DNA from 2 places in the Kribbella sp. NPDC004138 genome. Region 2 is predicted to be linked to the other one. Evidence: riboswitches for the same ligand, from Rfam matches in the RefSeq annotation. Region 2 holds a riboswitch; the other holds the start of a gene.
The links. Region 2 has a riboswitch for cyclic di-AMP ahead of ACWEOO_RS01105 (hypothetical protein). Riboswitches for the same ligand answer to the same signal wherever they lie in the genome.

Region 1: it holds a riboswitch for cyclic di-AMP, as region 2 does, so the genes downstream of both, ACWEOO_RS07580 (C40 family peptidase) here and ACWEOO_RS01105 (hypothetical protein) in region 2, are expected to answer to the same signal.

The regions. Positions count from the first base shown of each region.
Region 1 covers NZ_JBSGFZ010000004.1:309,296-312,690, reverse strand. Annotated here, with positions in the region: gene ACWEOO_RS07585 (hypothetical protein) at 1-382, shown strand, start outside; gene ACWEOO_RS07580 (C40 family peptidase) at 537-1,400, opposite strand; cyclic di-AMP (ydaO/yuaA leader) riboswitch at 1,400-1,591, opposite strand; gene ACWEOO_RS07575 (threo-3-hydroxy-L-aspartate ammonia-lyase) at 1,863-2,825, opposite strand; gene ACWEOO_RS07570 (YciI family protein) at 2,921-3,283, shown strand; gene ACWEOO_RS07565 (YegP family protein) at 3,347-3,395, opposite strand, start outside.
Region 2 covers NZ_JBSGFZ010000001.1:231,658-235,052, forward strand. Annotated here, with positions in the region: gene ACWEOO_RS01095 (MFS transporter) at 1-742, opposite strand, end outside; tRNA gene ACWEOO_RS01100 (tRNA-Thr) at 769-841, shown strand; cyclic di-AMP (ydaO/yuaA leader) riboswitch at 1,286-1,478, shown strand; gene ACWEOO_RS01105 (hypothetical protein) at 1,732-2,445, shown strand; gene ACWEOO_RS01110 (DUF6011 domain-containing protein) at 2,535-3,395, opposite strand, start outside.

The DNA.
Region 1 (3,395 bases), on a different contig from region 2:
GGTCCTCCTGGTGGCCGGCGTCGTGCTACTCCCGGTGGCGATCTACTTCTTCGCGCACGCCCGGTACGGGAACGTCCGCGTCACCCGTCAGGAGTTGGTGGTCGGCAAGCACACGCTGGTCCTGCGTGACCTGGATCGGTCGTTCGGTGCCCATCCGGCCGAAGCCGTGCTGAGCAAAGCCCAGCTGGACAGGCTCAACACCCAGACCGCGAGCGATGTCGTCGGCGAGACCGGCGTGCGGATCGTCGGTGGAGCGTGGGGCCGGCTGGGGCGCGGCGTGCAGTGGATCGTGGTCCGCCGTACGGGCTCTCCTGAGCTGCTGGCGGTGCCGGCCCGGCGGCCGAAGGATCTGCTGGCGGCCGTGAACGCAGCCTTGGCGTAGGCGCGATACCTGGAGACAGGAAACCGGCCCGATCCGTCGGAGGGGTGGGGGCGACGGTTCGGGCCGGTTTCGGAAGTCAGCGTGCCTGGGGGGATGAGGACGCTGACGACCGGCGGCGCCCAGTTGGGGGGGTAGGACGCCGGCCGGTCAGGACTCAGACGCGGCCGAAGGCCACGCTGCTGGTCCAGATCTTCGCCTTCGCGACCGGCTTACCCGGCTTCGAGGCGTGCCACAGCATGTTGCCGCCGGCATAGATGCCGACGTGATACACACCGCCGCCACCGCTGCGGAAGAACACGAGGTCGCCCGGCTTGGCGGCCTTGCGGCTGATGTGCTTGGTCGCGCTGTACTGCTGGCGCGACGTGCGCGGCAGCTTCTTGCCGGCCTTCTTGTACACGTAGCCGGTGTAGCCGGAGCAGTCGAAGCCGCGCGGGCTGGTGCCGCCGTAGCGGTACGGCGTGCCCTTGAGCTTGGCCGCCTCCCGGAGCACCTTGGCCCGGAAAGTCCCGACGGAGCCGCTCGACGTGCTGTGCGGACCGTAGAGCACCTTGTGCTTGGCGGCCCAGGTCAGCCGGCCCCAGGTCTTCTTGTCGGTGTAGCCGGTGGCCTTCAGACCCCAGGAGGTCTGGAACTTCTTCAGCACCCGGACGGTGCTGGTGCCGAAGTATCCGTCCGGACCCAGGTGCAGGGCCCTCTGAACGTACTTGACGGTCGGACCCTTGTCGCCGTACCGGAGCAGGGGCTTGCTGGGGATGCTCCAGTATCCACGCGGCACGGTGGTCGCGGTGCTGGAGCTGGTCGACGCCGAGGCGGCCGACGTGGTCGTCACGGACAGTGCGGCGCCGCCGCCGACAGCGAGGCCGACGGAAAGGACGGCCGCTGCGGTCCGGGGCGCCCCCGGACGGGTGGTGGGCTTGCGGTGCTTTGCCAGGGTCCGGCCCGTGGGCCGGTCGGTACTGGACTCAGCGGTCTGGCTGACGGCGCGCAGAAGCGACGTCCGTCGGGCAGTGACGGGCATGGTTGTCTCCCGACGCCTGTGAAGTTAGCTGTCGGGTTCGGGCTGGGATTCATAGCCCGGTCCGCTCCCGCGGACTTCACCCCAGGGTTTCGACCACTCACGGTCGAGACCCAACCTCCTGGGTCCCCCACCTCCGCCATGGTTGTTCGAGGGGAGCACACGAGCCTGGCGGAGCTCGGCGTTGACTCGTGTGCGGTTCGTGTTGTTTACCGAACCGCCGACGACTGTATAACAGAAGGATCACGACGCAAACCCTCAGATCCACAGAGTCGTTCTGAAACGGGCCTGAGAGGGCCCCTGACGGCTCAGTAAGCCGGGGTGAACACCAGGTGTCCTGAGCGCGTCTGAGCGGGGCGCAGACGGCAAATGAGGGCCTTGATGTGATCTGCGCCACATTTGATGGTGGCTTTCTGTGACAACGGGCACAGAGGGTGGTCAGGGCGTCCTAAAGTCCTTGCGCATTCAGCTATTGCCGAGCAGCTCGTGGAAGCGCTCCAGCCCCACGTTCCCGCCCGACAGCACCACTCCGACGCGCTCCGGCAGCCCGTGGATCCGTCCGGCCAGCAGTGCCGCCAGCGCGCTCGCCCCGCTCGGCTCCAGCACGATCTTCAGCCGCTCGAACGCGAACGCCATCGCGGCCACGATCTCCTCGTCGCTGACCAGCTCGAACGCCTCGACCAGCCGCTGGTTCACCGCGAACGTGAGCTCGCCGGGCGCCGAGACCGCCTGCCCGTCCGCGATGGTCCGCGGTACGGCGATCTCGACCCGCTCGCCCGCCGCGAGCGACCGGACGTGGTCGTCGCCCGCGGCCGGCTCCACGCCGATCATCCGGATCCCGGGGGACATCAGCGTCGCGGCGGTCGCGCAGCCGGCCATCAGTCCACCGCCGCCGACCGGGACCAGCAGTGCGCCGAGATGCCCGACCTCCTCGATCAGCTCGAGTGCGACAGTGCCCTGCCCGGCCATCACGTCGGGGTGGTCGTACGGCGGGATCAGCGGCCGCCCCCGCTCCGCGGCCAGCTCGTGAGCCAGCGCGGTCCGGTCCTGGGTGTACCGGTCGTACGTCACCACCTCGGCGCCGTACCCGCGGGTCGCGGCCAGCTTCGTCGGCGGGGCGTCCTCGGGCATCAGGATCACCGCCGACGTCCCGGCGAGGCGGGCCGCCAGTGCGACAGCCTGCGCGTGATTGCCCGACGAGTACGCCGCCACGCCCGTCGCGAGCTGCTCCGGGGAGAGCCTGCTGATCGCGTTGTACGCGCCGCGGAACTTGAACGCCCCGATCCGCTGGAAATTCTCCGCCTTCAGGAACACCTGCGCCCCGACCCGCTCGTCGAGCGTCCGCGAGGTGAGGACCGGCGTCCGGTGCGCGACCCCGGCGAGGCGATCGGCCGCGGCCCGGACATCTGTGAGACTCAGCTGCGACATGGGGTGACGCTATACCGATGTCAAGATCGGCCGGAGCGCTCCGTACTGATGGTTGAGAGGCGCCCACACCGGGGGCCGCTGGTGAAGGAGACATCGTGAAGTACCTACTGGTCCTGAACGTCAACCCCGACGTGATCGCCGCGCTGCCCGAGGAGGAGCAACAGGCCATCGGCAGCGGGCATCAGAAGTTCATGGACACGATCAAGGCGTCCGGCGAGTTCCACAGCACGGTCGCGCTGCAGCAGCCGGCCCAGTCGGCGGTCGTCAGGGTCCGCAACGGGCTGCCGGCCGTCACCGACGGCCCGTTCGTGGAGTCGAAGGAATTCCTCGGCGGCTACTACCTGGTCGACGTGGCGTCCCGAGAGCGCGCCTGCGAGCTGGCCGCGATGATCCCGGACGCCGGGATCGAAGGCCTCGGTGTCGAGGTCCGCGGCGTCGAGTTCGCGGACGGTCTCTGACCGCTCCGACGACGAAGGGGGTTCTCCACAGGCTGTGGAGAACCCCCTTGTTTTCTTGGGATGTCAGTCCGTCTGGTCGTCGACGTTCGCCTCGACAGCGTTCCGCTTGATC
Region 2 (3,395 bases):
CCGAATCACTCCCGCGCAACTCGTCCTTCGCGAGGAACACCATCGCGACGTCGTCCACGCCGTTGAACGCGACCACCGCGAAGAACCCGATCCCGATCACGCGGATGGCGCGGGTCCGGACGATGTACCCCAGCCCGTCCCGCGCATCCTTCAACAGACTGTGCCCCGACCGCTCCACCTGGATCCTCGGCAACCGGCTCAGCAGCGCCGCCGACACGAAGAACGTCGCCGCGTCGATGTACAGAATCCCCCGTACGTCGGTCACCAGGAACAGCCCAGCCGCGATCAGCGGCCCGACGGCCTCCAACCCGTTCGTCCCCGCCCCCAACGCCGAGTTCGCCGCCTCCAACTGATCGTCCCGCACCAGCCGCGGCATCGCGCTCCGCGATCCGGCCAGAAACACCTGCGCGGTAACCCCCCGCACCGCCACCAGCACAAGCAACACCGGCAACGGCGGCAAACTGACCGCCATGACGACCGTCAGCACCCCCTGGACGACGTCACAAACCACCATCACCCGCTTGAGATCGAACCGATCCCCAACCGCCCCCGCCACCGCCCCGAACAACCCCGGCACAAAGTCCCCCGCCAGCAACAACAACGCCACCGCCAGCGCCGCCCCCGTCGCCCGCTGCACGTACAACAGCAACGCCACGAGCCCCAACGAGTCCCCGAGCACCGACACCACCCGAGCACCCCAAAGCCCCCGGAACCCACCCGACCCCCGCAGCACACTCCACACAATCCACTACTATGTACCGACACCACGCCGGTGTGGCGCAATTGGCAGCGCACCGCTCTTGTAAAGCGGTGGTTGGGGGTTCGAGTCCCCCCGCCGGCTCTCTGACCTGGGCATATAACCCGGAGTGATGGACTTCCGGCGCCAACTCACGCTTTACTCACTACTTTGCCCCGGATCGCCACAACTTCTCGTGACCTGCCGACGGTTCGCGATCCTGCTCGCTGACACCCCCGGCCGGGTCGCCGGACGAGCAGAGCGCACGCCAGCCGCCCGGCATGCCATGGTCGCTCGGCTCGTCGGGTGCCGGACGAGCTACAACCCCACCTGCGCCGCCGATTCGGCGCCTGCGAGACCATCCGCCAGTCCCGGCCACCAGCGCAGTTGGCGGTCGAACAGCAGCTAGTGGTCGAGCAGTGCGGAGTGCGATTTCGCCTGTTTCTGTTGGGATTTGAGCCCGACGCGCGCGGGCTGTGAATCAGGTTTCATCTTGTCGGAGCGTGGTTCTACTCTGATGGATGGCCCGGCGAGTGTCGGTGGGCTGCACACGAGTCAACGCCGAGCTCCGCCAGGTTCGTGTGCTCCCCTCGAACAACCAAGGCGGAGGTGGGGGACGCAGGAGGTTGGGTCTCGACCGTGAGTGGTCGGAACCCTGGGGTGAAGTCCGCGGGAGCGGACCGGGCTATGAATCCCAGCCCGAACCCGACAGCTAACTTCACAGGCGTCTGAGGATTCGTCATGCCCAGAACCGGGCTCACGGGGCGCTTCGGCATACCCGGAACCTTGTCGGCGGCTGTCGCCGCTCCGACGTGGCCGGTGCCACGTCCACCGTGCCTCGGCACGTCCACGCCCTCCGGTACGACCTGGTCGAGCCCGGCCGATCGAAGGCTCCGGAAAAAAGTTGGTCCGGAGTCGGGGGTAATCCAGAGAAGTGCATATACGAGGGGGTGACCCGACGGAGTCGTGGTCTCTCCCGACGAAAGAGGCAGGTCATGAAATCCGGTGAGGCGGACGAGGTGGCGAAGCAGCCAGCGGCCGCCGCGCCGTTACAACCGGACGTAGGTGTCGGCCTCGTACCTCACTGGGCGACGGCGGCGTCGACGTTCAAGAACGCGGATCACCTCGATCGGCTGCAAGCCGACTACGAGCTGGTTCTCGAGCTGGGCTGGCGGAACTTCCAGGGCCCGGACTACGACTACGACTACTTCCAGGGTGAGCTGGTGAAGTACGCCATGGCGGTGCTGACGTCCTGGATCCGGAAGCGGACGATCCTCCACTACCGCCGGCAGCGTGGGTACGGCGGTCTGCCTGCGGCGCCGGCCGACGCGTTCGACGATCGGGGCCTCGTCGAGGACCGGGTCTTGGAAACGGTCGGCAAGGCGCTAGTGAAGTTCCACGACTACGTACTGGTCGGTGGCCGGTGGGATTACCGGCGGGGTGCGTCGCTGCGGACGTACTTCATCGGGCAGTGCCTGATCCAGTTCGCCAACGTGTACAACTCCTGGCGCCGTCACGACGCGGACCGGGTCCAGGCGTTGCCGGTGGAGGAGCCTCGGGAGTTCTTCCAACGGCACGATCCAGGCCCGGAAGAACTCGTGATGCAGCAGGAGTACGCCGCCACGACCACACTCCTGGACGGCTTGAAGCCGCGGGACCGGCAGTCCTTCACCATGATCAGCCAGGGCAGGCGACAGTCGACCTCGTAACGATCACGACCGGCGCGCTACGCCCCGTCTACCAGCTGCCGTGCCTCATCGCCCGAGGAAGCAAGGTCGGAGATTGTGCGGCCCGGTAGCTAGTAGTCGGTCGACAACCACTCCCGAATCGCCTTGGCCCAGCTCGTCGGCTTCTGTGCTGACATCTTGGGTAGGACCTTGCTCCGGGCCTTGACGGCTCGCAAGACCTCGGTTGAGTAGTACTTGCGGCACTCTGGCCCGATACCAAGCGCCACGCTGGACGGATCCGTCAAGGGCTGGCCGCATCGCTCACAGGTTTTGACCGTTGGTCCGCGTGGCGTCGCGCGTGCGACGAGCCGACGAACGGTGTGCTCTCCGAGAACTCGGCGCTCTAGTTCCGCCGGCGAACATGTGACCTTCTCCAACCGGGCGGTGTCGCTCTGGACGTCCCACAGTTCCGCGACAACGGCCTGCACCCGCTGGGCAGCATCAGCCGCGGAGGCCTCGCGGTACACAAGCACCATCGGAGCTCCTCCGGGAACCTCGGCGGCCTTCACCAGAGGAAGTTTCCAGCCCGGGCGGAGCGACCAGGCGCCAGCGCGTGAAGCGGCGATCCAATCCTCCGGGTTCGTCACGGCCGTTGCGATCCAGACCTCCTCGCCGCGGTCGCCGCGGACGAAGTCGCATCGAAGTGTCCTTGTCGTTCCGCTAGCCGACGCCATCACAAGGACGCGGTCGGTGTCGGTTTCGGTCAGTGCGAACCGCACCTCGTCCAGTAAGGACGGCTTCGCCGTCGCCTGGCTTCGGGACGTCGAAGCCCTCCGATCACTCCAGCCGCGGAGAACGATCGCATTCCCTGAGACCTCGAAGCGCGGGTCGCCTCCGAGGGCGACCTTCACTTGATCGGGGGTGGTCGTGTGCGCGCGAGCGAGGACGCGGCTGAGGTCTTCAAGGTCGACCTTGCGGTATCGGATCAACAG